DNA from 4 places in the Shewanella sp. S1-58-MNA-CIBAN-0166 genome. Region 1 is predicted to be linked to each of the others. Evidence: predicted binding sites of a transcription regulator. Region 1 holds the regulator's gene; each other region holds the start of a gene.
The links. The regulator sigma-54, encoded in region 1, starts transcription at its own class of promoters, with help from an activator protein. The targets are predictions, from matches to a motif close to GTTGGCACGNNNNTNGNNT.
Positions count from the first base shown of each region.

Region 1 (7,761 bases):
AGTGGCGCCAGCAAAGCCTGCTACCGTCATATTAATCAGCATGGCACTGCCAATTAATCCACCTAATGCGATGTCGTCTTTCCAAAGCCATACCGCAAAAAAGACCAATACAGACCACATTAAACCGTTCAATAATCCGATGCTTAATTCCTTACCAATTAACCATCGTGAGTTACTTTGGCCAATATGCCCAAGTGCAATCCCGCGGATGACGAGTGCTAGGGTTTGATTACCCGCAACACCTCCCATACTCGGTACAATGGTCATTAAAATTGCGATGGTGGCGAATTGCTCTAAGGTACCTTCAAACATGTTACTGACAGATGAGGCTAGTAATGCTGCAAATAGATTGATGGTTAGCCATAGAGAGCGTCTCAGAGTGCTTTTAAGCACAGGGCCAAAGGTATCTTCATCATCATCCATCCCTGCCATTCCCATCATTGAATGTTCGGCATCCTCGCGGATGACATCAATAACATCATCGATAGTAATTCGACCAAGTAATTTTGCTTGGCTGTCGACGACTGGGGCAGATATCCAATCCATCCGTTCAAATTTTTGCGCCACATCTTTATCGGACATCTCTACAGGAATACTTTCTAATTCTGTGTCCATAATACTGCGGACCGTTACACTTGGATCGCATGTGAGTAAATCAGCTAATCTTACTCCGCCTAAAACATGATCATGGCGATCCACAACATATAAAGTATCAGTCGTATCAGGTAAATTTCCCCGTTGACGTAAATAGCGTAATACCACTTCGATATTGACATCTGGTCTTAGGGTGACGGTATCAGTATTCATGATACTGCCGGCAGTATCATCTGGGTAACGCAATGCTTGCTCTACTCTATCCCGGTCTTGGCTTCGCATTGATTTGAGCACTTTCTTGTAAACATCATCGGGTAAACTGCGAAGAATATAGGCCATGTCATCTGTATCCATGCCTATTGTGGCCTGGGCAAGCTTCTCTGGTGTCATGCTGCTAATAAGTGAATCTTTAAGTTCTTCACCTAATTCGTCAAGAATTTCCCCAGCATATTGTTGGTCAATGAGTTGCCATAACACCTGACGATTTTTGGGCGGTGATGATTCGAGAATAAGGGCGACATCGTTAGGTGACATGGTATGTAGCATGTTACGGGCATGGACAAACAGACCACTGTCTAGTGCTTGAACGAGTTGATTGAGACGTTGTTCTGTTATCTCATTGTCTAGGTACTCTTTACCCATATATCTACTTCCTATTCGTCATACTTATATTATTCAGTATGTCATTATTCTGGGTTTCTCAGGTTGTACAGTTCAAGGCGTATAAATGCAGAAATAGCTGTCTTTACGTAAGACAATGAAATGCAGAAATAAAATACTTAAATGACTTCTGCGGTGAAATTCTGCAGCAGCCAATGCTGCTTTACATACTATAGACGTACCACGTCACGGAAACAGAGTTGCACTGGATCCGTTGCTAGAAGCGGTAATGTCTTTATCATGTTAAACGCTAACTCCCGCAGAATGAACTGATACTAATGAGATTGGTATCAACTGCGAGAGATAAACCTAAGGGCTAATATTTTTGAGGGACTGATGTCTACTGGTGATCATCAATGTCGTGACAGTTTGGTTAGTATGGCCTAGTCATTTAGAGGCCGCATAAAATAAGGATGACGGTGGCTTAAAGCATGAGTAACTTGCAGCTATTCACACATTACAGGCTATTTATAAATTCAATGCGATTAAAAAATTAACAAGATTCATCAAATTTAGCATTAATGAGATCACACACTGCGTTTAATGCCACTTCAGCATCTGGGCCTTGAGCTGTCACCGTAATCATTTTACCGATACCACTTTCAAGCATTAATAGCCCAAGTACGCTAGCTGCGCTGGCGTTTTTTTCGCCTTGAGTTAAGGTGATGTTAGCATCAAAATCCGCCGCTAACATCGCGAGTTTTGTGGCGGCACGGGCGTGTAACCCCAATTTATTTGAAATGGTCACTTGGCGTTCAAGTTTGATCATTGACGCGATCCTATGCTCACTTAGTTATTAGTATCACTGATATTTAATTCTCTGTGGCGAGCATTAACCGTGTGTTTACTGCCTTGTCGAAATCGTTTTGCTAATTGATCTGCAATATATACCGAACGGTGCTGACCACCAGTACAACCAATCGCGATGGTAAGGTAACTGCGATTGTTACGTTCTAAATGCGGCATCCAAGTTTCAAATAGGTTTTCAATTTGCCAAATAAATTTATTAACTAATGGCTGACGACCTAAAAATTCTTGTACGGGCTCGTCTAAACCCGTAAATGGACGCAGTTCTATTTCCCAATGTGGGTTGGGTAAAAAGCGTACATCAAACATAAAATCTGCTTCTGTCGGCATGCCGTGTTTAAAGCCAAAAGATTCAAAGTTAATCACTAACTCTTTATCAACACTGCCTAATAATATTTGCCTAACTTGGTCGCTTAATTCGTAGATATTTAGCGCAGAAGTGTCGATATAGTGATCAACAATTTTTGCGATAGGCTCAAGTAAACGGCCTTCTAGTTTTATCGCTTCTTGCAGTGAAATATGATTTTTAGATAACGGGTGTAATCGACGTGTTTCGCTGTAACGTTTAAGCAATACTTTGTCATTGGAATTTAAAAAGAAACTGATAATTTCAGTGTCATTTTGAAGTAGTGCCAATTGGTCTTGAAGCACTTTACCTTGTTCTGCAATGTTACGAACATCAACGCTAATCGCAACCAAATCATTACTGCCTTTAAGCTGGGCTAATAATGTGCCAATGAGTGGTAAAGGCAAATTATCAACACAATAATATCCTAGGTCTTCTAATACTCTCAGGGCAACGGATTTCCCTGAGCCTGAACGTCCCGATACTATAACTAGTTTCATGCAGTAATAACCTGATAAAGTTCTGTTGCGTCGTGAGTTTTACGAAGCTGTTTCAATATTTGCTTATCGCTTAACTTTTGGGCCATGCTCGATAACGTGCCTAAATGTTGTTGGCACTGGTCTGCAGGGACTAACAAAGCAAATAAAAGATCCACGGGTTGCTTATCGATTGCATCAAAGGCAATGGCTTCTTCACATTTAATAAATATCGCGATAGGGTGATCGATGGTCGTTAATCTACCATGAGGTATCGCAATGCCATTTCCTATACCTGTGCTACCCATTTTCTCTCTCGCTAACAGGCTTTCAAAAACCTCTTGCGAAGACAGGGTTGGGTACTGGGCAGCGACTAAATTGCTGATGAGTTCCAGTACTTTTTTCTTACTGCCCGGTGTGGCACAGGTAGTGCATTCCGGCTGCAGAATGGTACAAAGTTCCATCGTTAGTGTTTTGTATTCTTCTCTTTGTGTTTAATTACCTGACGGTCGAGTTTATCGATCAGGGCGTCTATTGCAGCATACATATCAGTACTTTCTGACATTGCAAAAATTTCTGCGCCATTAATGTTGATTTTGGCTTCTGCTTTTTGTTGTAATTTTTCTACATTGAGCACAACGTGTACATTATGGATCTGATCGAAGTGTCGTTCAAGCTTTGAAAATTTACTGTGGATGTATTCACGTAAAGATTCTGTTATTTCGACATGACGTCCAGTCAGACTTATTTGCATAAAAAATCCTCCATTGCCTAGTAGGTTATAAACTCTTACGTTGGTTTGAGGGCGGGATCATCATTGCTTCACGGTATTTTGCTATCGTACGACGAGCAACGTTTATGCCCTGTTCTGCCAGAAGCTGAGCCATTTTACTGTCACTCAGTGGTTTTTTCTGGTTTTCTGCGGCAACCAGCTTTTTGATAAAAGCACGAATGGCCGTTGATGAGCATTCCCCGCCATCGTCAGTACTGACATGGCTAGAGAAGAAGTATTTTAGTTCAAATAATCCTCGAGGGGTGTGCATATATTTTTGTGTGGTGACTCGTGAAATGGTCGATTCATGCATTTCTACGGCTTCAGCGATATCATTGAGCACCATAGGCTTCATGGCTTCTTCGCCATATTCAAAAAAGCCTTGCTGAAATTGCACAATGCAATTTGCCACTTTAAGTAAAGTATCATTACGGCTTTCAATACTTTTAATAAACCATTTAGCCTCTTGCAGATGGCCTCGAATAAATTGACTATCCGACGGGTTTTTACTGCCTCTAGCCATGGCCGCGTATTGTTGATTAACACCAATTTTAGGCATGTTGTCTGGGTTTAACTCTACTACCCAACGGCCATTTTTCTTTAATACTGTGACATCGGGAATCACGTATTCATCATCCATGGGGGTAATTAATAAGCCCGGACGAGGATTGAGTGTCTGGATTAAAGTGATTGCGTCACGTAACTCATTTTCTTTTAGTTTTGTTTTACGCATCAATAATCTGAAATCACGGCCAGCAATTAACTCTAAATAGCCTTTAATTAACAAACGGGCATTATCGATATGGGGTGTGTCGTTAGAGTATTGCGCTAATTGAATAAATAGGCATTCACTTAAATCACGTGCAGCAACACCCACAGGGTCAAAGTGTTGAACGCGTTTTAATACCGCTTCAACCTCATCGAGTTCCACATTTTCATCACCCATGGCTTCGAGAATATCTTCGGTACTTTGGGTTAAATAACCGCGTTCATCAATGGCATCAATAATGGCGGTGGCAATGGCGAGATCGGTGTCTGAAAATGGAGTGAGATTTTTTTGCCATTCTAAGTGTTCGTACAAACCTTCGGTGGTTTCACCTTGAAAGGGCATGTCGTCATCGCGCATGCTTGCACTGCCCGAACCTGACATAGGTGAGGCTGTGTATACTTCATCCCATGTGGTATCCATGGCTAAATCATCCATGGTTTCTTTGGTCATGGATTCTGTTATGTCGACGGTGGAAGTGTCTTTTTCGACATTAACAATACTGTTGTCACTAAAGTCTGTATCCGCTTGGTCGCGGTTTTCTTTTAAGGAGTCTTTTGCTTCAGAAAACTCATCTTCTATTTCAAGCAATGGATTTGAATCTAATGCTTGTTGGATTTCCTGCTGTAGCTCCAATGACGATAATTGCAGTAAGCGAATGGCTTGCTGCAATTGTGGGGTCATGGTTAAGTGTTGACCCATTTTAAGTTGGAGTGACGCTTTCATTTACCGCTTATCCCTAGATGATTTTCCATAAAAATGACAATCTCGAACTGTAATGGATTGCCATAAACATCAATGACATTTAACGTTGTTTAGGTATCGTTCAATGAAATGAGTTAGCTAGACTAAAAGGCCAGTAAAGTAACTATAGCTTGAATTGTTCACCTAAGTACACAGCTCGAACTTGTTGATTACTTAATATCTCATCAGGTGTGCCTTCGGCAATTAAATTACCCTGGCTGACGATATAGGCTCGCTCACAAACGTCTAGCGTTTCACGTACGTTATGGTCGGTAATTAATACCCCTAAACCGCGATTTTTAAGTTGTTGGATGATTTTTTTAATGTCGATGACCGAAATAGGATCAACACCAGCAAAGGGCTCATCAAGCAAAATAAATTTTGGATTAGCAGCTAAAGCGCGCGCAATTTCAACTCGACGACGTTCGCCACCCGATAACGACATACCTTGGCTGTCGCGTATGTGAGTAATGTGGAACTCTTCGAGTAGATGCTCAAGTTGCTCAATACGTTGGTCTGTGCTGAGCTCCTTGCGAGTTTGTAGTACGGCCATTATGTTGTCGTAAACGGTAAGCTTGCGGAAAATACTGGCTTCTTGTGGTAAGTAACCTATACCTTTGCGGGCGCGCAAATGCATTGGATCGGCAGTAAGGTCGTCATCGTCAATCAATATTCGGCCTTTATCGCTTTTTACTAAGCCGACAACCATATAAAAGGTGGTGGTTTTGCCTGCACCATTGGGGCCTAAAAGACCGACAATTTGGCCTGTTTTAACCGTTAAACTCACATCTTTAACAACTTGACGAGCTTTATAGCTTTTAGCTAGATTTTCAGCGGTTAAGGTAATTTGGGTCATGGTTTGATCTGCTTGTTAACAGGAATTTCAGGGAGTTTTTGCTTTGGCGCCGACTCGTCTTGGAAATTCTCTGGTTGAATGATGGTGATTACCCGATCTTGCCCTGTACCAGTACTTTCGGCAATCAGCTCTTGAGCACTGATGTTGTACTTGATTTTATTACCGGTAACCTGGCTACCTGATTGATCAAGTTTGGCGTTGCCAGTCAATGTGAGTGTAGTGGTGGCAAGGTCATAGCTAATTTCGTTAGCACTTGCGGTACCAATTTTACCGTCATCTAATTCTTGTGAAAATGTAGCCGGGGTGCCAGTAGCAATTAATCTCTTACTGGTGGTGTTTTCAGGGGTAAACGCCCGTAACTGATCTGCATTGATATTAATCGTGCCTTGGACAATCGTTACCGGACCATTAAAAACAATTTGATTATTCTTAATGTCGGCAGACTGACTGACTGAAGCGATTTTCAATTCTTGTTTCAGATCCCCTTGTTTCGCTATGGCAGGCAAACTCAATATACAAAGTATGCTACTTAATAACATAACATTGGCGCGAGTGTGGAGACGATTAATGTGGCTCATATGTTCCTTCTACCTGGCTTAGTAGCGATAATTTTTGCGAATTCAAGTCAGCATGTAGGCCTAAACCTTGAATAATAAACCCTTTACCTTTGATGTACACCATCTCTTGTGAGGATCCTATCATAGTGGTTAAATCCACCGTAATAGCTTGGGTACTCAGTGACTGCAGGGGTTCTTCTATATCAATGGCATCAATAATAACATTATTTTCTAATGTGACTTTGCTGGTATTTTTATTCAATTGCCCACGGTCTGCACTTAATTGCCATTGTGCTTTACCGTTTTCAGGGTAAATGAGGTAAATAGGTTTGGTAAAGTGAGTGATGTCACTTGAGGCGTAATGCTCCATGTGTTCGGCGCTGACTCGACTTTCGACGAAACCTAGTTGATTGAATTCTGTAGTGCGTAGGTTATCTGCAACAAAATCTGGGCGCTCAATACCGCGTATTTGTACCGCATCCATTTCACTGCGTTTTACTTGTGCTTGCCAGTACAATATAAAAGCAAGCCCAAAAAAAGCAATAATACCTAGCGTGACTCTACTCATATACTCATACCATGAGCACTGGCAAATTTATCTTGGCTTAATAGTAATAAATCGGTGAGTTCACGCAGTGCGCCGTGGCCACCATTGAGGGTGGTTGTCATATGGCACTGTTGTTTGACAAACGGATGACCATCACCGACACAAACGGCTAGTCCTACGGCTTTCATTACTGGTAGGTCTACCATGTCATCGCCAATGTAAGCCACTTCATCAGCAGTCACATTATAGAGCGACAATAATTGCTCAAAAGGCTCAAATTTATTATCAATACCTTGATAAATATGTGTTACACCTAATGCCGTCATGCGGTTTTCAACAATCTTGGATTTACGTCCTGTTATCACGGCAACATGGATACCACTGGTAAGCAAAGAACGCACACCATAACCGTCACGAGTGTGGAACGCTTTGAGTTCTTCACCTGCATTACTGAGGTAAATACGTCCATCTGAAAATACTCCATCGACATCACAGATTAACAGTTTGATTTTTTGAGCTCGTTGCCAAATATCATTGCTGACAGGGCCGTAAAATCCTTGGTGAAACGAGGTTGATTCTGACATGATTAAATGACTCCAGCTTTAACCATATCGAGCATGTTTAATGCTCCGATCG
Region 1 is NZ_JBEOPN010000029.1:55,967-63,727, reverse strand. It holds gene mgtE (magnesium transporter) at 1-1,236, opposite strand, end outside; gene AAEY99_RS16575 (HPr family phosphocarrier protein) at 1,748-2,023, opposite strand; gene rapZ (RNase adapter RapZ) at 2,044-2,907, opposite strand; gene ptsN (PTS IIA-like nitrogen regulatory protein PtsN) at 2,904-3,347, opposite strand; gene hpf (ribosome hibernation promoting factor) at 3,350-3,637, opposite strand; gene AAEY99_RS16555 (RNA polymerase factor sigma-54) at 3,663-5,147, opposite strand; gene lptB (LPS export ABC transporter ATP-binding protein) at 5,290-6,021, opposite strand; gene lptA (lipopolysaccharide transport periplasmic protein LptA) at 6,018-6,599, opposite strand; gene lptC (LPS export ABC transporter periplasmic protein LptC) at 6,586-7,146, opposite strand; gene kdsC (3-deoxy-manno-octulosonate-8-phosphatase KdsC) at 7,143-7,709, opposite strand; gene AAEY99_RS16530 (KpsF/GutQ family sugar-phosphate isomerase) at 7,712-7,761, opposite strand, start outside.

Region 2 (7,761 bases), on a different contig from region 1:
GGCTTTCCATTGGTGCCTCATAAAATATAAATTACGCAAACATGAGCCAACATTATGTGGCTCATGGCTTATTATTTACTGATGGCTGCGGTTAATGGCTAACGGTATTAATTGTTAACGGTGCTAATGGCTGATTGTGTATTCATTTTTAGAGCTGATTTAGCGGTATTTTAAGGTAGTAGTTACCCTTACCGTCAGCTAATGGCATGTTACCCGCACGAATATTCATTTGAATCGCGGCTAATAATAGTTGCTGTATGTCAGGGCCAATATGGCGTTGTTGATGCCGTTTAATAAACTCTGCTAGGGTGACATTCCCCCCTACCACACTGTTATAGCGTTTTTGGGCAATCACCGATGTTTCTAACCCATTATCTGTACGTTTCTGTGCATGTGGATCATGGCCAACAAACACCCGAGTGCAATTAGGTAATGCCAATATTCGCTGAATTGAATGGTACAAGGTTATTGCGCTGCTATTGGGGAAGTCAGTATTAACGGTACCTAACTCCGGCGTTGACAAGGTGTCGCCTACAAACACAACATCTTCAATGAGATAACTGACGCAGGTTGGTGTATGACCCGGTGTATGCATAATGTGAATATCTAAATGACCCAGTTTAATGAGTTCTTCATCCACAAATAATTGTTCAAATTGTTCGCCATTACATTTAAAACTATCATCAAGATTCAGTAATCGCTTAAAGGTATGTTGAACTTTGGTGATGTGCTCGCCAATTCCGGTTGTTCCACCACGTTTTTTCTTGATATAACAGGCCGCAGAAATATGGTCGCTGTGGGCATGGGTTTCTAAAATCCATTCAACTTCAAATCCATGTTCATCGATATGCTCAATGATGCTATCAGCAAAACTCGTGCTTATGGTGCCAGACGCCATGTCAAAATCTAAAACAGGATCAATAATCGCACATTGACGGGTAGCAATATCGGTCACCACATACGTAAGAGTATGGCTAGCTTGATGATAAAAAGGATCGATTCGAATTCTACTCATGACACATTAACTCCCAACACAATACACTGGTATTTGTCAGATAAAGCCTCAGATTAATATTGGTAATATTCTCAACATCATTGATTCAATGACTGAGGAGGGTTAATCACTACAGCATGATGTTAAATTAAACCATCAATGTAAACTGCGGATTAAGTCGCAACAAACAGCGAATTAATAAGCATTATTTGATTTAAAATCCGAAGAATAAGGCTTAATGATAAAGCCCTATTACCGTGGTAGTTTGTTAATTACTTTTTCGACTTTGGCTTTTGACTATTGCTTTCGGCTATGGCTTAGCAGTAACCGATGGAGTAGGTTTTTTGATATCCTTTTTCAGTGAAAATACGCCACGAATATCACCAAGGGCAAAGTTAACCGCTTTATCATCTGGATAGGTTTTGCTCAGCAATGCACTCACTTCCGGTTCAATATTACTGCCATGGCAACCTAAACATAATTGTTGCGCTGGTATGGCCTTCATATAACGAAACTGAGTGTTGCCATCATTGACGATAAACTCACTCGCCACGATTGGCTTATCTGCAGGTTGTTGTCCTGAGGCATTCACCAGCTCAAATTGTTGTAATTGCGATAACTCCCATTCATCTGGCGTATTGTCTGAATTACGCACACGTAAACTGGTTCGAGTCAGTGTCCAGCCCTCTTTCGAGTTTTCAGCGGCAATGGCAGGTGCAACCGATTTACACACCGACACCGCATTGATTAAGCCACCTTGTTTAATTGCGGCTTGTAACTGACCTTTTAACGCTTGGCTAAAATCGGCAATGCGTTGATTGGCCTGTTGTTCAAGCACCTGCTGTTGCGTTAGTGATTCGGCATGGCAAAGGCTGCTCATGCTAGCAATCACTAATAACGCACTGATGTTACGTGCATTTAAAACCGTTTTTTTGTGCTTTGATGTTAATTTCATTATTTGTCATCCTCGTCTTCAAGTCGGGTCATTCCCATTAACTTCAGGGCATAATTTTCGTACATGGGTTCACTACTGCTAGGGCACCGTTCGGTCGTAAGCGATATAACACAATCAATACAAAGCTTGTGCCATATCACACTAGTTAGGTTTAATCGCTTAAAATCATTAGCTTAAACATTATTGAAATTGACAGGATGCCCATGCTAGGTTGTTGAGTGACAAATATGACATCGTAATGACATTTATCGTGCTATTAATGTCATTATAAAGGTTGGCCGATTAATATGAATCGCAAGCGAGAGTAATCAATGAATAACACCACCGTTGTACAATCTATGATAAACGCTATTGATAAACCGGCGATTTTTATTACTCCCGATTATGTGATCCATGCGGTTAATCAAGCCTATATCGAAACCTATGATGACGACGTTATTTTAGGCCAAAGTAAATGCCATCAAATCTCTCATAATAGTGACCAACCTTGCGATAAACACGGTGAGGAATGCCCGTTATTACAATGCCAGAGTACTAACCGGGCTGCCAGTGCCGTGCATATTCACAGCACGGTGCAAGGTAAGTCTTACTGCGACATTTTAATGAAACCTATAAAAGATAATAGTGGCATGGTATTGGGGTATCTAGAGATTTTAGATGCCATAGATTACGCATCGACAGAATCAAAAAAAGGCACCATGATCGGTCAATCGGCGCCATTTAAGCAGATGCTCAACAGGATTAATCGAGCCTCTCAATCCAATATCGCGGTTCTGTTACAAGGTGAAACCGGTTCAGGCAAAGAGTTAGTTGCTAAAGCGGTACATCAGGCCAGCAACCGAAATGATAAACCGTTTGTGGTGATTGAATGCACTGGGCTAAGTGAAAATCTGTTCGAAAGTGAATTATTTGGCTATGAAAAAGGTGCATTTACAGGGGCGACAAGCAGCAAAAAAGGCTTGATTGAAATAGCGCACGGTGGAACGGTGTTTTTTGATGAAATTGGCGATGTACCGATGAACATGCAAGTGAAGTTACTTAGGTTACTTGAAACCCAGTGTTATCGTGCCGTCGGCGGATTAAAACAGAAACGTTCTGACTTTAGGCTAGTCAGTGCCAGCCATAAGAATTTACTCGATTTAGTAGAAAAAGGTGAATTTAGGCGCGACCTGTATTACCGCATTGCAGGATTTCCGATTTACTTACCGTCGTTACGTGAGCGTTATGATGACATTCCGACGCTGGTGAATCACTTTATAAAATATTCTGATTACAAACATAAAAAGTTTTCGAGCAATGCATTAACTCTTTTGGGTCGTTATGCATTTCCGGGAAATATTCGCGAATTGAAAAATATTATTGAGCAATCGGCACTTATCGCCAATGAGGATGTTATACACAGCAGTGATTTACCTGAAAGCGTTCAACCTAGCCACACATCTAAGGATGAAACAATTGCCGTAAAACTTAACACCGAACTGATGACGTTAGATGACATGGAATGTGCGTATCTTTCGCAGGTATGTGAGCAATATGCAGGATCGCCAGCCGAACTAGCGATAACGCTTAATATCAGTGTGCGTACCTTATATCGAAAATTACAACGCTATGGTTTAAAGCTTAACTAGCCACCACAGCGCTGTGATAAAACACCCCAAGCGATCATTAATGAGCAATTAGTGAATGTTTTTTATTGCAGCAACGTTTCATTGTTGTGGTTTCATTCGCCAATTCAGATTTAGACTCGCAGCAACGTTTATGTGTCCCCGAGTCAGATTGGTTATGGCAGTCTTCTTCACCATGAGCGTGTTGATGATCATGGTCATGGTTATGTTTATGCTCATGGTTACAGCAGCCACCATTGGCTTTCTTAGCAATATGATTAATTGATGGTCGCCCCTGACTTGCCTCGGTAAATGGCTCACAGTCCGCTAAATGACTACTGGCAAAATACTCTATTGCAGTACGACCATTTTTTGCGTGAAATACACTCAATTGTTGGCTTAATAACTTAGATAAAAGCTGTTGGCCAATGTTGCGCACGATGACGCGATCCGCTCCATTTGCCAGTATCATACTGACTAATTGTTGTTTACCCTCATATCCTTCTGTTAATGCTGGGTTGGCAAAGCGCCCTTTTACTTGGCCTTGCTCATCAATGAATAGCATCTCATCGGCACGGCTAAAGTGATTGGCAATATGTTGGTCTTTCATAGGTATGGCAGTAATCATCATGTCTCCTCATGTGCATTTTTAACAAATCGATTAAACGCAGTTGTTCCAACTTGGTTTATCGACATGCCACTGGGCTTAAAACAGCTTTTGCCGAGAGCGTCCTAGAATGTTCGTTTATTTTTGGAGACTTGGCATTATCTGCTTAAATTAATCGAATAATAGTAATTGGCATATGCAATATATACACTTATTAATAGCATATGCCAATAATAATTTCGATTCTGGTTTGAGTTTTGTGACGCGTGACATTATTTATGATGACAAGTATTTTACCTGTCAGAAGGCGTGCGAGGATGTAGATAACGATAGAGCGCTATGTAAGCGCCCTATCAATTTTACTATTGTTGCATCATTTGACTGTGTTGTTTCATGATAATAGCCATTAACTCTTCGTGATTAACTAATTTGACGTCTTCACCTTTTACGCTGGCGCGGTCTAAGGTTATCACCGGTGATGCAATAAATTTCTTTGCATTGGTTGAAGAGAAAATCTCTTTGCTACGCACGTGAATATCTTCATCTTTGGTTAGATGTAGACTCCAATATAACGCATCGGACTTAATAAAATTCGTATCATCTGCTCCTGATGAAAACACATCATAAAACTGTAATTCTATTAAATGTTGACCAGGAGACACCTCCATTTCACTTTTATTTGATGTCGATTTGCCATCGACCGCAGTAAAGATTAAATAGTCAGGTAATGAAATAGTGGCAGCCATTACTGCTGAGCTGGCTAAAGATAATAGTGTGATCGCAATGAATTTTTTCATAATAAACTCCGTTAACTTTTGATACTTATAGTTTTTGATGCTTATAGTTGAAGCAACAAAAATCTTTATAAATTAATGTGGGTAACTAATAAAAATAAAGAATTAAGCTATCGGAGGTGGATTTTGGCTTACTAGAATGGTGGGGGTTGATGTCCATAAAGGCGAACTCACTTTGGCACTCGTTAGTAGAGCATCGGTGAGGTTTGTTGCTGATAACAAAAATGCATTCGCGACCGCATGACAATGGCTAATGCATTGACTCATATCGTTTAAGCAACAGTCATCGTTAGTATCGCAGTCACTTTGCATCATCGTTGATTGATGCATACTACTCGACTGCATGTCTGACATGGCCATTTCATTAGACATAGCAAAACTTGGAACAAGTAATTGTCCAAGTAGTGAAATTATCATTGCTATGTTTAACAGCGTATTTCGCATTATGTCGGCCATATGATGAGTACGATTCAACATTAACAATTTAATTAGAGTGATAATCAGAGCTGAATCACATTTTAAGGTTTAGCCATAGTTGAATGCCCCAACCTTGCATGTGTTATGACAGAGCAATACCACTGTTATAATAAACCTTAGTAATAAACCTTAGTAATATAAAACCTTAGCATTTAATGCTGGGTAAGCATTTCCATTGGGTTGAATATTGAGGTGTGAGTAAATCACGGCGCATGGCCCATTTTTGTTCTATTCCTTGTGCTGCCAGAAACACTGTATCGCGGCCATATCGTTGGTTGATGCCGTCAAGCGTATCCATCAAGGCATAATTGACCTTAGCGGTATTAAATAAATCAAATTGAAAATGTTTCTCGCTGGCTAAATCAACCAGGCCTACACCAATTTTGTAATAACGAACACCATTGCTAAATAATCTCGGGGCGGCGTCTGTCATGGCTTTGGTGAGTTCAATGGTGCAATTGGTTGGACACGGAAAATGGACAATAACTTTATAACTCACAGGCCGCTCGTCGTGGGGCGAATTACTGGCAAATAACAACATGGTTTTGCAATGTGAGCCTTGTTGACGAGCTTTACTTGCTGCGATGCCAACATGTTTACTCAATGCCTGTAATAGCGATTCAAAATCGCAAATACGTTCACCCACACTACGAGTGGAAAAAATTTGTTTTTTATCTGCCCTAGCCTCATCCCATTGTTTACACACTTCGCCGTTAAGTTCTCGCACGGTGCGTTCAATTTGAATACTAAATTGTTTTCTGGCTAGACTCGGTGGCATAGAGGCGAGATCGTATGCGCTGCGAATATTCATCAATTCAAGCTTTTTACTGATGCGCCTGCCAATCCCCCACACCTCTTTAACGGCAAGCTGGCGTAAAATGTCATTACGTTGCTGCGCAGTGTCGATAACGCAAACACCTTGGTATCCCGGTATTTTTTTAGCGGCGTGATTGGCTATTTTAGCTAAGGTTAACGTTTGGCCCATGCCCACACAAACAGCCAGGCGGGCTTCTTTCCAAACGGCACGGCGAATTAACTGACCTTGGCTATGCAGGCATTTGATTGCGGGATAACAATGTTTAAAAGACAGGAAGCTTTCATCGATGGAGTACACATGTTGCTCTGGTGCAAAACGACCAATTATTGCCATCATCTTTGCCGATAAATCGGCATACAATTCATAATTAGATGAACACACAATGACATTGCGCTGGGCACATAATGCTTTAGCTTGAAAGTAAGGCAAAAACTTCTCAATACCCGCCTCTTTTGCTTGCCGATTAGCCGCGACAATACAGCCATCGTTATTGCTCAGTACAATAATCGGTCTGCCGCGCCAGTCAGGACGAAAAACCTGTTCTGCACTGCAATAAAAAGCATTGGCATCGACTAAGGCAAACATTGTTACCTAACCTTTTTTGCTGATAAGCAGTGGGCTTTGACGATGACAACGAATTGAGCGAATCACCACACCTTCAATACTAAAGTCATCATAGTCACAGATGGTCACAGGTAAATGTTGCTCATTAGATGACATCAGCATTCGCCGATGCATGTCGAGAATTTTACACACAAACTCACCATTAAAATTAGCCACTATCACGTCGCCATTTCTAGCCGTTTCATGACGATCGACAATCAATAAGTCACCATCATATATTCCCACACCTTGCATCGACTCACCTTGGGCTAAGCCGATAAAAGTAGAACTTGGATGCTGGATTAATATCTCATCAAGGCTGAGGCCTAACTGAAGATACTCAGCTGCAGGAGATTCAAAACCGGTAATGCCGGCACTGGCTGCAATGGGAATAACGCGCATATGACAACCTCTAATATGATATGTACTGTATAAATACAAACCGTATAAATAAACAGCACACAAATAAGCACTGTATAAATATATACTGTATAAATAAACAGTATATATTAGCGTTAAATTTTGTCAGTGCAAGTTTATTTGCTTTAAACCGCGACAAGCGGCGGTTATGTTCAATCGTTAACGCCGTTTTTATTGCCTCTACACGACTACATCGGTCCATAACTAATGCATCTTCAATGTAGCAAAGCGTCAATACATCAAAGTGATAGCTTCATTATTGATGAAATAATATGTCCAAGGTCAAAATATAATCAATGAGCTTGGTCTACACTGATAACAGGATCAAAAATCAAGCTAACCTATTTATTAAACAAACAAATAGACTTATTTCATATTGGCTCGGGGGTCTAGCATGACACTCGCAACATTCCATATCGACATGCACGATGATAACTGCTTACTGAACCTTGCTGGTGATTGGCAATTAGGCCAAGCACCGCTAGGCGCA
Region 2 is NZ_JBEOPN010000028.1:54,004-61,764, forward strand. It holds gene AAEY99_RS16195 (rhodanese-like domain-containing protein) at 1-30, shown strand, start outside; gene AAEY99_RS16200 (MBL fold metallo-hydrolase) at 149-1,015, opposite strand; gene AAEY99_RS16205 (Tll0287-like domain-containing protein) at 1,305-1,949, opposite strand; gene AAEY99_RS16210 (sigma-54 interaction domain-containing protein) at 2,261-3,577, shown strand; gene AAEY99_RS16215 (NifB/NifX family molybdenum-iron cluster-binding protein) at 3,615-4,184, opposite strand; gene AAEY99_RS16220 (DUF2057 family protein) at 4,523-4,957, opposite strand; gene AAEY99_RS16225 (hypothetical protein) at 5,060-5,398, opposite strand; gene AAEY99_RS16230 (Y-family DNA polymerase) at 5,577-6,833, opposite strand; gene AAEY99_RS16235 (LexA family protein) at 6,840-7,253, opposite strand; gene AAEY99_RS16240 (MlaE family ABC transporter permease) at 7,666-7,761, shown strand, end outside.
Region 2: the regulator sigma-54 is predicted to act here: its motif matches at 2,067-2,085, upstream of AAEY99_RS16205 (Tll0287-like domain-containing protein).

Region 3 (7,761 bases), on a different contig from region 1:
GTAACGCGAGCCATTTTTTCATGTGTTGTGCTTTCCTTAGCCTAATTAACAAGATAGTTAAACAGATATTATACGATAACAACCCAAAAGGAACACAAGATAATGATGATGACGAGTATACAGGATGACTACAAATCTTTAGATTACAAATTGATTATGCAGGCAGTGAATTTTATCTAATCCAGTCTAATTTAGCACCGTTAGAGACCACGGATTAGCAGCAATTTTAGGCTCTACATAAGATAGTAGCAGGAATAGTTAACTGACTTGGTTGAGCTTAGGAGGGTAAATAGATTTCAAAACTGGACACAAAAACGCAATGTAAAAAAGATTAAAGCGAGTATCAATTGATACTCGCTTTTTTCACTAGCTTGCCAAATTAGAACTTAGCGTTTGCCCAAAGCCACACTTTATCAGTATCAACTTTACCGGCTCCAGCATCGCCTGCTGAATAAGCGGCGTATTTAACACCTACGGTATAATTTTTATCAATTGGTAAACTGAATACGGCGTCAATTTCGTCGCCTAAATCGTTTACCGTAGCGCTAGATTCGTCAGCTTCAAAATCATGGTAAACCAACGCCCAATTACCACCAACAATACTACCACCAATAGACACATAGGTATCGGCTAGCCCTTGGGCTGGCGTCCCTAAAAATTGATCAGACCAACCATTAAATGCGTGTAAAGTGGCAAGCGGTGTTGCAAAACCATATTCACCATTATCAGACCCAAGCAGCTCGTATCCTAACTTGACGGTCAGCCCGCTAAAACCTACGCCAACTTCGCCCAATAAATAATCAGCAGAATAAGATGTAGTTGCGGTATCGGCATCTTGTGTGGCGTATTCTACCGTATAAAGTAGTTTGATTTTGTCGATATCTTTAGCACCAGCAAAGCGCACGCCATAGGTGTCAACGCCGTTATCAAGGTTGGTATCTTCCTCAAGCAGATAGCCGTAAGCACTTAGCTTACCCAAGCCTAAATTATATGATGCATTGATGATGTGATCTTTTGAATCTATGTCTTTTATTTCTGCAAAAATACGGTTGCGCTTGTAGATATAGCCATAGTCAACGCTAAAGTCATTCATTGCATATTGCATAGTAACGGCATCGAATGTTTGGCGATCTTGACGCCAGCCAACATGGCCGATAAAACGTTGGTTATCGATAGCAATAACTTGACGCCCAGCTTTAGCAGTAAAACCATTACGCTTGTATTGTAAGAAAGCCTGGTCTAATTCAGTTGTTTCAGGGTCTGCAATCACAGAGTAATCAGCATTGTTGCCAATCGCGTCATTATAATCATTAACCCCTGCTAAGCTGCGTGAATCCTCAAACTCAACTAAAGCTGTTAAGCCGTAATATTCAGCGGTAGCAAAGGTTAAACGAGTCCGAAGTGTCAATGCATCAGCATCTTTTAACGCATTGTCTTGATCGACAGATTCATAACGCAAATTCAAATCTACATTTGCTGTTCCCTGAGTCACTGCATCAGCGATTGATGTGACTTTAACATCCGCTGCAGAAGCATTTCCCATAGCCAGTAATAGTGAACAACTAAGTACCGATAAGGCACATTTTTTTGTAAAGGCAGAATTTAGGCAAGCCTTATCCGCAACTTGACTCGCAAGCAGTTTTTTATTCATCTTACATCCCAAATAGTTATTTTAAGTTAAGTTATCAACACGCTGTAAAGCGTAACAGTGCGACTAGCAAACTAACTGTTGCTTACTTTAACGGCTTCATTAATTGGTGTCTGTGATTTATCTTGCATTTTAAATACTTGTTTTGTTGCTGACAGTGATTCTATCTTGCGTTGTTTTTCATACAGGAATTTAAGTACCTCAGAACGCAGTCGGTTGTACTCAGTATCTTGAGCTAACGCTAGGCGGTTTCTTGGCCTTTGAAGGTCGACTGTTAAAATTTCACCCACTGTGGCTTCTGGACCATTGGTCATCATGACAATTTTGTCAGACAACAACACCGCTTCGTCTACATCGTGGGTAATCATAATCACGGTATTATTTAACTGACTTTGGATCTCCATTAACGAGTCCTGCATGTGTCCTCGTGTTAACGCATCTAATGCTCCAAATGGCTCATCCATCAGCAACACTTCCGGTTGCATAGCAAGCGCCCTTGCAATACCGACTCGTTGTTTCATTCCACCAGAAATCTCTCCTGGACGTTTATGCATAGCATGATCCATCTGCACTAATTGCAGGTTATGTTCAATCCACTGTTTCATTTCTGTTTTGCTCATCTTGCCAGCAAACACTTGTTTTACAGCAAGCTCAACGTTTTGATAGGCACTTAACCAAGGGAGTAACGAATGATTTTGAAATACCACCGCCCGTTCAGGTCCTGGCGCTTTAACTTCAGTACTTTTTAAAATGACCCCACCAGAGCTGGCTTGGTATAAACCTGCAACAATATTCAGTACGGTCGATTTGCCACAACCAGAGTGACCAATCAAAGAGATAAACTCGCCTTTATTTATCTTCAAATTCACGTCTTTAAGCGCTGTAAAAGATCCTTTAGGCGTGGGAAAAACCATATCAACGCCGCTAATCTCTAAAAATGTGCTCATGTTGTTACCCTCATTGATCCCAAGATACCCAATGCTGTAAGGCCAGAATGCCTCGGTCTAATAAAAAGCCAATAAAGCCAATCACAACCACCGCGGCCATAATTCGCGCTAATGAATCAGAACTACCATTTTGAAATTCATCCCAAACAAATTTTCCAAGCCCCGGATTTTGCGCCAGCATTTCCGCGGCAATCAATACCATCCACGCGACCCCTAGGGATAAGCGCATACCGGTAAAAATCATTGGGATAGATGCTGGTAAGACGATTTTTTGCACATGGGTTATTGCCGATAACCGCAATACTTTGCTGACATTGATTAGGTCGCTGTCGATACTCGTCACGCCGATTGTAGTGTTGATAATCATTGGCCAAACACTGCACAAGGTGACAGTGAGCATGGAGTTAATAAATGATTTAGACACTAGCGGATCCGGCGAGACATACAGCGCACTGACCACCATGGTAACTAAAGGCAACCAAGCGAGTGGCGATACGGGTTTAAAAATTTGAATAATGGGGTTAATTGCTGCCTGCAAACTGCGACTTAACCCCATCCAAATCCCCAATGGAATAGCAATAATGGCCGCTAAGATAAAACCACTCATGACGGTAATTAGACTAGTGACAATTTGATCCCAAAAAGTTTCTTTACCTGTGTAAGCACGTACTTTGGCGACATAACTTGGATCGTTAGCAACACGCGCCTCATTTCGTGTTTCTTGACGTTGATAAAAAGCCTCGGCCTTTTCGCGCTCAGTTATATGCTCCTGATACAAATTGTCAAATTGCGACACGACAGCAACCGGTCCCGGAAACTTACCCAGAGAGGTTTCAATACTATTAGCTGTCACCGCCCACAGAGCTAAAAATATCGCAATGCCGATAAACGGTAATAGTATCGCCCTACTTAACTCGGCTATTTTCAGCATAACAACTGCCATGTTGCCTCGTTCAATTAAGCGATTTTGTGCAATAGAATAAAGACTGTTCATCCAAGACTCCTTAACGGGTTGTTACAGCTTGTCGCCTTGCTTTAATCCAATTACAAATGAATTAATGTAAGCATTAGGCTTGCTGCCGTCATAAACTAAGTTATCAATAAAGTGAGTTTGCGGTGCTTTGAAACCGGTTTCTTTACTGAAATCTGGAAAGTCAACTGCGGGGATGAGCTTATCGTCGATGAGTGATTGCGCGGCTTTAGCATAAATATCTGGACGATAGACTTTTGCGGCGATGTCTTTATACCAATCGTCAGATTTATCTTGTTCAATTTGGCCCCAACGGCGCATTTGAGTTAAATACCAAATCGCATCTGAGTAATATGGATAAGTTGCGTGATGCCTAAAAAATACATTGAAGTCTGGAACCGCGCGCTTATCGCCTTTTTCATATTCGAACGTACCCGTCATACTATTAGCAATCACCTCATAGTCAGCACCAACATAATTAGATTGAGACAGTATTTTTACCGCTTCTGGGCGGTTAGCATTGTTATTGTCGTCTAACCATTTAGCGGCGCGGATCAACGCACGAGTAAGGCGTATAGTGGTATTTGGATATTTTTCGGCAAACTCGGCTGTAATACCAAACACTTTTTCCGGATTATCTTTCCAAATTTCATAATCGGTCACCACAGGTACACCAATGCCTTTAAACACAGCTTGCTGATTCCAGGGCTCACCAACGCAATAGCCATTAATTGTGCCCGCTTCCAGTGTCGAGGGCATTTGTGGGGGCGGAGTTACCGACAGCAAAGCTTGTGCATCAATCTGCCCTGATGTATCTCCTTTATGAGGTGCGTAAAACCCAGGATGAATCCCACCAGCGGCTAACCAGTAACGCAATTCATAGTTATGTGTAGAAACCGGAAACACCATACCCATATTAAATGGCTTACCAGCCGCTTTAAATTCTTCTACTACGGGCTTTAGTGCATCAGCTTTAATGGGATGAACGGGAAAACCGTCTGCCTGTTTAGCAATGTGCGGCTTCATTTTGGCCCAAACGTCGTTTGATACCGTAATTGCGTTACCATTTAAATCCATCGAAAATGGGGTAATAATGTGCGCTTTAGTACCGTAACCAATTGTTGCAGCAATTGGTTGACCCGCTAACATGTGGGCCCCATCTAATCGACCATCAATCACACCATCGAGTAACACTTTCCAATTTGCCTGCGCTTCAATCGTGACGTATAAACCTTCTTCTTCGAAATAACCTTTTTCATAAGCAACCGCAATAGGTGCCATATCAGTTAATTTGATAAAACCAAACCTGAGCTCTTCTTTTTCAGGAAAGCCCACTTCGGCACTTACAGTGTTGATACACAAACTTGCCCCAATACTGACCCCCAGTAATAAAGACTTAATCTGCTGAGTTAACGATATTTTCCAGTTCATATTATTTCCCCGTTATGAAAATTGACAATAAAAAAAGGCGCTTCGGATATCCATTTAGGAATATCTCGATAGCGCCTTTGCTAAAATTGAATTTATTAAATATTATTTATCAGTCAGTTAGTTGTAAAACTGATAACCTGTACTGTCTAAAAAGACTGGATATGGCTCATCAAATATACAACCTTTGCTATCCATTTTTCATGCCAAAACATTAACAGGTTGATTTTAAATAACTTTAATTTTAACAATTAAGTAACGTAATGCTACTACAGTGCAATAAAGCAGTTTAAGTGCACCAATATGCATCAAAAGAGGTATAAGTAATTTTGTACCAGTAGATAAAAACAAAAAAGCCAACGCAAAGGCATTGGCTTTTGAATCATCGGGTAAGTTTTAGCCTAGTACTGCCAGCAAAACACCTGCAGCAACAGCACTGCCTAGCACACCTGCTACGTTAGGTCCCATAGCATGCATGAGTAAGAAGTTTTGGTTGTTAGCCTCTAAACCTACCTTATTCACTACTCGTGCAGCCATTGGCACAGCAGAAACGCCTGCTGCACCGATAAGTGGGTTAATTTTTCCGCCAGAGAGCTTACTCATTAATTTAGCCATCAATACCCCAGAAGCAGTACCAATACTAAACGCAACCGCGCCAAGGATTAAAATACCTAGCGTTTCGATACGCAGAAATTGATCTGCTGATAGCTTAGACCCAACAGCAAGACCTAAAAAGATAGTCACTATGTTGATTAACTCGTTTTGCGCCGTTTTCGATAAACGATCCACTACGCCCGATTCGCGCATTAAATTGCCCAAACAGAACATGCCAATTAATGGGGTTGCTGCAGGTAAAAATAAAATGGTTAACCCTAGCACCATCAGTGGAAAGATAATTTTCTCTTTCTTACTGACTTCACGCAATTGTTCCATTTTAATTTCACGTTCGGCTTTAGTGGTTAGCAGTTTCATGATCGGCGGCTGAATTAATGGCACTAACGCCATGTATGAGTATGCAGCAACAGCAATAGCACCTAACAATTCAGGCGCTAGTTTAGACGCTAAGAAAATTGCCGTTGGACCATCTGCTCCACCAATAATGGCAATAGCTGCAGCATCTTGCATACTAAACTCAAACCCAGGTACCCAATTTAAGGCAATAGCACCAAGTAAAGTGGCAAAAATCCCAAATTGCGCCGCTGCCCCTAACAATAGTGTTTTAGGGTTAGCAATTAGCGCACCAAAATCAGTTAATGCACCCACCCCCATGAAGATGAGCAATGGGAATACCCCAGTCTCAATCCCGACATGGTAAGCGTAATACAGTAAGCCACCTTCATCGGTAAAACCTGCATTAGGAATGTTGGCTAATATGGCGCCAAATCCGATAGGTAATAACAATAACGGTTCAAATCCTTTAATTATCGCTAGAAATAACAATAAACAACCAACAGCCATCATTAGCAGTTGGCCACCAGTAAAGTTAGCGACACCCGTTTCAGCCCAAAAAGCCAATAATCCTTCCATTTCGACCTCTTATGCTAATGACAACAATGTTGAACCTACAGTTACACTGTCACCCTGCTTAACCGCTAACTGAGTTACAACACCATCTTGTTGAGCACGAATTTCGGTTTCCATTTTCATCGCCTCCAGGATAATGATCACTTCACCGGTTTTAACCGCTTGACCATTACTGACTAACACTTTGAAAATATTTCCCGATAACGGCGCGGCCATGGTGCACTTAATCTCACCCGTAGGCGCTGAGGCGACCGTTGCAGACGCTGCCGTAATAGGTGCAGCTGATGCTGGCGCGATGTGACCAATCTCACCACCTTCACTCACTTCGACCACAAAATGTTGACCATCGACATCGACGGTATAGGTTTGTGGGCCTTTATCGGCTTTCACTTGTAAATCATCTGCACTTGGGACAGGTTCAAACGCATCCGGATTGCCGCGATTTTTAAGAAACTTAAGACCAATTTGATTGAACAACGCATAAGTCATTACATCGTCATCTGATTCTGCAGCTAAACTAAAGCCCTGCTCTTTGGCGGCTTCGGCAAGCTCGACACGTAACTTATCTAATTCTGGTGCAATTAAATCGGCTGGGCGACACGTAATTGGCTGTTCGCCTTTTAGCACTCTGGCTTGTAGTTCTGCATTAACTGGCGCTGGCGTCGCACCATATTCGCCTTTTAGTACACCTTCGGTCTCTTTGGTCATCGACTTGTAACGCTCACCCATCAGCACATTGATCACCGACTGTGAGCCAACAATTTGCGATGTTGGGGTAACGAGAGGTAAGAAACCAAGATCTTCACGTACCCGCGGGATCTCTTCAAGCACGGCATCCATTTTGTCTGCTGCGCCCTGCTCTTTTAATTGATTTTCCATATTGGTTAGCATGCCGCCAGGTACTTGAGCACGTAAAATACGTGAATCAATGCCTTTTAGTGCACCTTCAAAACGGACGTATTTTTTACGCACTTCACGAAAATAGGCTGCTATCTCTTCTAGCAACACCATATCGTAACCGGTTGCCCTGTCGGTATCTTCAACCATTGCCACTAACGTTTCGGTAGCGCTGTGGCCGTAGGTTTGGCTCATTGAAGATATTGCCGTATCAAGCACATCAACGCCCGCTTCAATCGCTTTTTGATATGTAGCGCTGCTTAGGCCCGTTGTAGCATGACAATGCATCGACACCATTAAGTCCGTTTGTGATTTTAAGCGGCTAATGAGGTCATAAGCTTGCATTG
Region 3 is NZ_JBEOPN010000041.1:33,204-40,964, forward strand. It holds gene AAEY99_RS19210 (DUF3465 domain-containing protein) at 1-22, opposite strand, end outside; gene AAEY99_RS19215 (alginate export family protein) at 380-1,543, opposite strand; gene AAEY99_RS19220 (ABC transporter ATP-binding protein) at 1,723-2,595, opposite strand; gene AAEY99_RS19225 (ABC transporter permease) at 2,606-3,538, opposite strand; gene AAEY99_RS19230 (CmpA/NrtA family ABC transporter substrate-binding protein) at 3,611-4,996, opposite strand; gene AAEY99_RS19235 (sodium ion-translocating decarboxylase subunit beta) at 5,390-6,520, opposite strand; gene oadA (sodium-extruding oxaloacetate decarboxylase subunit alpha) at 6,530-7,761, opposite strand, start outside.
Region 3: the regulator sigma-54 is predicted to act here: its motif matches at 5,186-5,204, upstream of AAEY99_RS19230 (CmpA/NrtA family ABC transporter substrate-binding protein).

Region 4 (7,761 bases), on a different contig from region 1:
GTTGACACTAATACGTGTGAAACCGGTAAATCTGCACGTAACAGTTCCCAGTTGCGGCTCAACATAAACTCGCCTTGTTCTGTGGCGCGCAAATTTGTCGCCACATTTAAATCGACTAAGTTAAATTCATGAGCGTGGAACGCCGCGAGTAATCCTTGTTGTAACTGTAATGCTAATTCATTGGTTGCATTTAAATTACTGGTCATCACTGGCGTAGAAATCAGCAGTGGTTGATCTGGGCGCAAGGCGTCGTTTTGTAACACTAACTCGTTGACTAACTTTTCTGCCCACACATTCACTTGGCCTTTGGGTGATATTCCCGCAGCCTGAATATCATAAGCCAGTTTATCGTGATAAACCTCATCTTCGTCGACGATTTTGACAAATTTACCGTTATTACTAAAGGCAAGGTTATTGGCAGCATTAGGCGTTTGGGTGCATGCCGCTAACGATAACGACGCAAGCATGACCGTGGAGATAAAAAGCCTGTTAATCATAATAATTCCTCTAACAAATAATGCCGCTAGTCTTGGTATAAATGAGTCATTTAATCGCCTTGTACATCGATAACTAAGGCCAATTATGTACTCTTTTTTATTGGTGTCTTTATATCGGCAAATGCGTTAAAAGCTTTACTGTAATAGTGCAACATCGAAAATAACCACTAATATAGTGAGTCGGCACAATTTTTGCTTTGATTAAAATAGAGTAAGCTGAATTTACACAATTGTGCAAAATAGACGATTTTTTGACATTAGGACATTGTATGTTGATCCGACACAGCCCTGTTATCCGAACAAAAACCTTTAATCACCTTGGCGTAATAGCAATGCTATGCGTGAGTGCATTGTGTGTAACGTCGTCGGTATTGGCTGAACAAATTGAAGTGACTGGTAAGGCTAAAATCGTTAATGGCGATATAGATAAAGCCCGTGAAGACGCCATAAGCCAGGCATTAAATTACGCCAGTTTAAAAGCCGGGGTTAACTTTTCCAGCGAACAACAAGTCAACCAAGGTCGGCTTACTCAAGATACCTTTCAAATTCAGCGGATGGGATCGGCCAATAACGTTGAATTAATGAGTGAAATGATCAGCCAACACACCATTACCGTGGTGTTACAGCTTGAACTCAGCGAACAAGAACCTAACGCTCAATGTAAAAGCCAGTCTCTCAAGGCCGCGATTATGTTGCCACAAGCCTATTTACAAGAACGCGAACAGTTGCGTTATGGCCAATTAGCTCACTTTGAAGAGCGAATCACCGAGCAATTAGGTAAAGCTATCAATGCGCAGTCGCGATACAGTTTTGCACGACTACATGCCGATGAAAAAATTGATAACACCAATCAACTGGTCAACTTTAAAGGATACCGTATTCCCAGTTGGTTAGGCGAAATCACCGACAGCCAATATCTGCTGCAACCTGAAATCATTGATATTTCGACCGAACCTGCTCAAAGTAGTTATATGGGCTTTGTCGAAGATGATCCGTTAAGACAGTTTATATTTAAATTAACCCTTTATCACGGGATCAGCGGTGAAGTGGTGTGGTCAGAATCATTCGCCACCTCAGCGCCTTGGGAATTTGAAAGACAAGAAATCGTCTCACCTGCTAACCAGCGCTTTTGGCGATCATCTTATGGTCAGGCGATCAGCGATATTTTACAGCAAAGCGTGATGTCGCTGGATAAGCAGTTAAACTGTCGTCCATTACTAGGCCAAATTGTCGCCAGGCAAGGGGATCGTATTATCATCAATTTAGGTCGTAAAAATGGCGTTAAAATGGGTGATAAGTTCCAAATCGTATTACAAAAAAATATCCCAGACAGATTTAATTCCATGCGTGCCATCGCCACAAAAAGCCGTGCCAATGTGGTTATCGAACAAGTTACCGAAGACAGCTCAACCGCAATATTTGACGGCATCGACAGTGCAGACAATATTCAAGTAAATGATATTGCGATTAAGAACTAATGATTGGTTACTAGAAGCTAATTGTTCAGACTTAAGTGCTAAGTGCTAAGTGCTAAGTGCTAAGTGCTAAGTGCTAAGTGCTGATCGATAAGAGTAAGGCAATTAAGAATTAGTTGGTTATTAATCAAGCAATTAAATATAAAAGGTTTAATTCGATTATAAACTCAGTATAATCACAGGGTCTCTCTATAGCTCAACAGGATAGAGCAGCCGCCTCCTAAGCGGCCGATCGGGGTTCGAGTCCCTGTGGGGAGACCATATAATTTATGTTAATTCTTGCTACTATTCTTTTTACCCTCATTTTCATTTAGTCGTTTCTTTCCTAGATTCAGACTTTTCTTCAATTAATCTTTTTATCTTCAGTATTAATATTTTGACAAATCTCCACATCATTTATGCTTCCGCTATCGCAGTCTGATCGGCTTTAGCGCTATAATTGCGCTTCATTTTTTGTTGCTAGGAGCAGTTGTTTGTCACATTCATATATTCCGTTTGATCTTTATAAGCGTAAGTGGATTTTTAACCATAAAGATTTGCCTGTATCAGATGATGATAAGGCCTTGATTAAGCCATTGACCGATAAAAGTGCCATGGAAGTGTGGGATAAGTGGATAAGCAATAAGAGCAGTCGTGCAGAGCTGTTTGAAAAAGGTGATTGGCCAATAAAGCAAGATGCTTGGGCGGCAACGGAGCATTGGCAGTCGGCATGGGATTCTAATGATAATGCGATGCCCGAAGCAATTATTGCGCATATTCAATGGCCTGATGATGCGGTGGTGTACTTTTGCTATGAAAAATACCAAATTGTTGAAACTCGCTGGGATGTGTTTGTGCGTAATTGGAAGTGCTTTTTATTTTTTGATGATGGTCCAATTTTAATCTCGCCAAAGCACAAGCAAGCATTGATGTTTCTACAGAATGGCCAATATAAATTAGGCGTTCGCGGTTAAATTACCCGACTTGAGTTGCGGTTGTTGGTTAAACGGCTGATGGTGTAGTCGTTGATATTGCAGTTTTTTAGAGAGTTTATATGAAATTATTAGCTTCAATTGGATTGAGCTTATCGTTAATGATGCCGTTGTTGGCGCAAGCTAGCATGATTGCAGATGTTGATGTAGCAGAGCAAATTACAGTAGCAGAGCAGCCATTGATATTGAATGGCGCTGGTGTACGCAGTAAGTTTTTTATGGATTTATATGTGGGTAGTTTATATCTGCCGACAAAAGTGCACACTCTAGAAGATGTGCTTACTCAGCCGATAGCGGTGATCCAGCTAACGATTACTTCTGGGATGATCACTTCAAACAAAATGCGTGATGCCATTACTGAAGGTTTTGAAGCTGCTACCGACAATGACACACACTCAATTGCCAAAGATATTGAACATTTTACCCAATTATTTGCAGATGAAATTGTCGACGGTGATCAATTTACTTTTGTCACCCAAAAAGGCAAGGGTGTGAGCAGTATCAAAAATGGTAATGCTCAGGGAGATATTGCTGGAGAGGCATTTCGTCAGGCTTTACTTAAGATTTGGTTAGGTGAAACTCCGGTACAACAAAGTTTACGCCAAGCTATGCTAGCTCAATAAATCACCTGCTAGTTTCTAGGGCAGACTACTAGGTTCTAGGGCGGACTACGTCCTGCTAGGTTCTAGGGCGGACTACGTCCTGCTAGGTTCTAGGGCGGACTACGTCCTGCTAGGGTCGCTGTGCTTCTAGGGACAGCTTCGCTGCTAAGATTTTATAGTCTCTAGCTGCGAAGCGTCCTAGCAGCGTAGCGCTCTAGGCTGTCGCTAAGATTTTATAGTCTCTAGCTGCGAAGCGTCCTAGCAGCGCAGCGCTCTAGGCTGTTGCTAAGTTTTATAGCCTCAAGGCTTTATCAGGCTGAAAAGTCATTGCCCAGTGTTGAAATGGTAGAAGTTTTACCTTTGTCATTGTAGGTCAAGCTTGAGGCATTGCGGCTGGCTTGTAATGCCTGGGCAAATCGATTGAGGCTGGCGATATTGAGCTCAATCAAGCTGGCATTCTGACTGTTGATGTCTTTGCACTCGGCGAGAATAGCTTTAGCTCGTGAGACCTGTTGTGCCAGTTCAGTATCGGTGGTGAGCAGATTGTGCTGTGGGTGGCTTGCCAGTTTTTCGTCAGTGGCTTTCATATTGAATAAGCACTGGGTTTTATCTTTGGAAAGCGCCAGCAGTTTGTCGGCATCTTGTTTGGATAATGCCGCTTTCTCTTCAACAATAAGCGATTTCAGCTGCGTTAATGTCTGATTTTGACTATCAAGCAGTTGGTGTAGCTCTTTGCGTTGATCTTCGCTTGCTTGCTTGTGTAATGGCTGGTTTAACTCTGTCATAAATTACTCTTAGGTTTTTTTAACTAACACTTATCTATGGTGCAAGTTTGCACCTATTATCTGTGTGTCGTTAAAACAAGTTAAAGAGTAACGTTTAACGGTTACTCTCTGTCAAACGATAAACCGCCTAGCTCTGCTTCAAAGCTGGCAATATTCGCTGCAAGCTTTTCTGGATCGACTTTATATCGTCCCTCAGAGATTGCTTGCTTAATTTCAGCGACCTTTTTTTGGTCTACTTCTGGTAACGATGCCATTTTTGTTTGCGCGCTCTGAAGCTGTTGAGCTTGAGAGGTAATGCTAACGGAATCTGTTTTAACCGGTGCAGCTGATTTTGGGGCTGCAGTAGTTGTAGATTGCGTAGCAGACTGCGTGTCACGTGCAGTGCGCATTTGTGTATTGGTAGCAGTGTTATGCTTAATATCAATTGCCATGGGAGGCTCCAGCGTAATGAATCAGGTTTTCCAATCAGGCTATCGGCACCCCAGGAAAAAACTTTAACGCTATTTTACATTCTTACTTCAACTTCGCCAACGCCAATTACAACCGCATCGAATTGTTTGCTAGTGTTACTGTTTTTTACTCTGATAACCTCATCGATATTGCCATCACGCAGTGCTTCTCCAAGGGTTTTTATTTCTACATTAGTGGTTTTAGCATAAATAGAAACAGTGTCACCTTTGCAAACAAAGCACAGGTTATTACTTAATACTGGAGAGTCTTTAGCTACCCGACGTTTCACCCGCGAGCCGATTAATGTCGTGGTGTCGGAAAAAAACTGACCTTTTAAGCTATATTGGTCAACATACATGACTTGTAAATGATGTTCGCCAATAATTTGGTCTGGGGACAATAGTTGGTTAGCTACCACAACAGGGTATTGGATTTCGACTCGAACAGAGAGATACATTTGCCATGGATAGTCATAGTCTGGGCTATTACAACTGAGTTTTACCATGTTATTTCGACTAATAGCCCTTTCACTGGCAAGTTCGACATTAATCGGTGGGTAACAGGCTGGTGGACTGATTCTGCCCTCAAGGTTTTGTGGGGTTATTTGCACTTTAGCTTTTGAGTCAGCATCAATTTTTTTGGCTACCGCCTCTTTAGCTAACGCATAAATGGTCGATAGTGAAGGTGTGATAATTTCTTCGCTAGCAATTGCAGGCAAAGAAAATGTTATTGAACACAAAAAACATAAAAAAAATACTTTCATAATGAAGATACTAGCTTGTTTTGCCAGAATGCACCTATACTTTGAAAAACGAAAAATATGCGAGTAATCTCTGCATACACAATAAGCTAAAATAAATGGGCTAGGGGACATAAGAATAACATTATCCCTTCGTCAAAAAAGTGTCAGTTCACAGTGCGAGCTAATTTATACAAAATTAAAGCAAGTTGCATGCCCACTTTTTGATTCATTAAATTGAGATGTATTTGTTAGATTGGTGATGGTTTAGACTCAAATTGAGTGACCATCAGTAAAATATGTACTAACCGTATTATGCTAAACCAAGGTTTACTATAATTTCAAAGAACAATTTTTATCCTTTTGGGTGACAGTTAACTACAAGGCCTTGTTATGTCGAGCATTTTAGATTCAGTAAATAAACGTACCCAACTTGTCGGGCAAAACAGACTCGAGCTGCTATTGTTTAGGCTTAGCGGCCGTCAACGGTTTGGCATTAACGTGTTTAAAGTGAAAGAGGTGTTGCAATGCCCACCACTGACTACGTTGCCTAAATTAAACCGTTTTGTTAAAGGTGTTGCTCATATTCGTGGCTCAACCATTTCCGTTATCGATTTAAGTGCCGCAACGGGTGGACGCCCACTGACATCAACAGAAAATTGCTTTATTATCATTTCTGAATATAACCGAAGTATTCAAGGCTTTTTAGTCAGTTCAGTTGAACGTATTATCAACATGAATTGGGAAGCCATTATGCCTCCACCGCAAGGTTCTGGCCGCTCTTCTTATTTAACTGCGGTGACAGAGATTGAAGGTGAGTTGGTAGAGATTTTAGATGTTGAAAAAATTCTTGATGAAATTTCACCGGTTAAGACGTCTATCAGTAAAGAGCTCAATGAAGCATTAACTATTGATAGAGAACAGCATTATCATATTATGGTTATTGATGATTCTGCTGTAGCACGCAAACAAATTATTCGTTCGTTAGAGTCATTAAATCTGCAAATCGATACCGCTAAAGATGGTAGAGAGGCGCTGGAAAAACTGAAAAGTATTGCCGCAGAAATGGATGATGTTTCAGTTGAAATTCCGTTAATCATTTCTGATATTGAAATGCCTGAAATGGATGGTTATACCTTAACGGCTGAAATTCGTAATGATCCAAAATTAAAGAATATCAAAGTAGTATTGCACACATCATTAAGTGGTGTATTTAACCAAGCGATGGTACAAAAAGTAGGGGCTAACGACTTTATTGCTAAGTTTAATCCCGATGAATTAGCCGCAGCGGTTAACAAACATTTAAGTTTATAAACCTTTTATTATTGCAAAATATTGCAAAATATTGGAGGTTGAGTTCATAGGCTTACCTATTAGGAAGATAATGTGACAGATAAATCACTTGCTGAAGCAGAGTACAATCAATTTAGGCTGTTTTTAGAACAGCATAGCGGTATTGTGTTAGGTGAGAACAAACAATATTTAGTCCGCAGCCGTTTAGCACCTTTGATGGGGAAGCATAATTTGCCTTCTTTGTCTGAGGTAGTTAAAAAGTCGATGAAACCGATAGAACGGCAACTGCGCGCTGAAGTGATAGATGCGATGACCACCAATGAAACGTTATGGTTTCGAGACCGTTATCCATTTGAATTACTGCACAATACTCTATTGCCTGAATACAGTAAGCTTGGCAGACCATTAAAAATTTGGTCGGCTGCGTGCTCTTCAGGTCAAGAACCTTATTCGTTGGCCATGACGGTGTTGGAATATCAACAACGTAAACCTGGTGCTTTACCAGGAGGCGCGACAATTCAGGCAACAGATTTATCACCTTCTATGCTAGATCGTTGTAAAAATGCTGAATATGATGGTTTAGCACTTGCTCGTGGTTTGTCTGAAGAACGTAAACGTCAGTTTTTTGATGCTTTACCTTCGGGTAACATGAAAGTTAAAGATAATGTGAAGCGATTAGTTAACTTTAGAGCCCATAATCTACTTGAAAGTTATAGCCTATTAGGTAAATACGATATTATTTTTTGCCGCAATGTGTTGATTTACTTTGCTCCTGAGGCAAAGGCTAAAATTTTGCGGCAATTTGCTGCCGCACTTAATCCTAAAGGTATTTTATTTTTGGGTGCGTCAGAATCTCTTGCGGGATTAACCGAAGAATTTAATATGGTTCGCTGTAATCCTGGAATTTATTATCAAAAGAAAACCTAGATAATATAATAGCTTAATCTAT
Region 4 is NZ_JBEOPN010000018.1:11,623-19,383, reverse strand. It holds gene AAEY99_RS12205 (FlgO family outer membrane protein) at 1-497, opposite strand, end outside; gene AAEY99_RS12200 (flagellar assembly protein FlgT) at 767-1,975, shown strand; tRNA gene AAEY99_RS12195 (tRNA-Arg) at 2,158-2,233, shown strand; gene AAEY99_RS12190 (DUF2947 domain-containing protein) at 2,446-2,925, shown strand; gene AAEY99_RS12185 (chalcone isomerase family protein) at 3,006-3,566, shown strand; gene AAEY99_RS12180 (flagella synthesis protein FlgN) at 3,857-4,330, opposite strand; gene flgM (flagellar biosynthesis anti-sigma factor FlgM) at 4,432-4,761, opposite strand; gene flgA (flagellar basal body P-ring formation chaperone FlgA) at 4,836-5,543, opposite strand; gene AAEY99_RS12165 (chemotaxis protein CheV) at 5,913-6,833, shown strand; gene AAEY99_RS12160 (CheR family methyltransferase) at 6,906-7,739, shown strand.
Region 4: the regulator sigma-54 is predicted to act here: its motif matches at 5,722-5,740, upstream of flgA (flagellar basal body P-ring formation chaperone FlgA).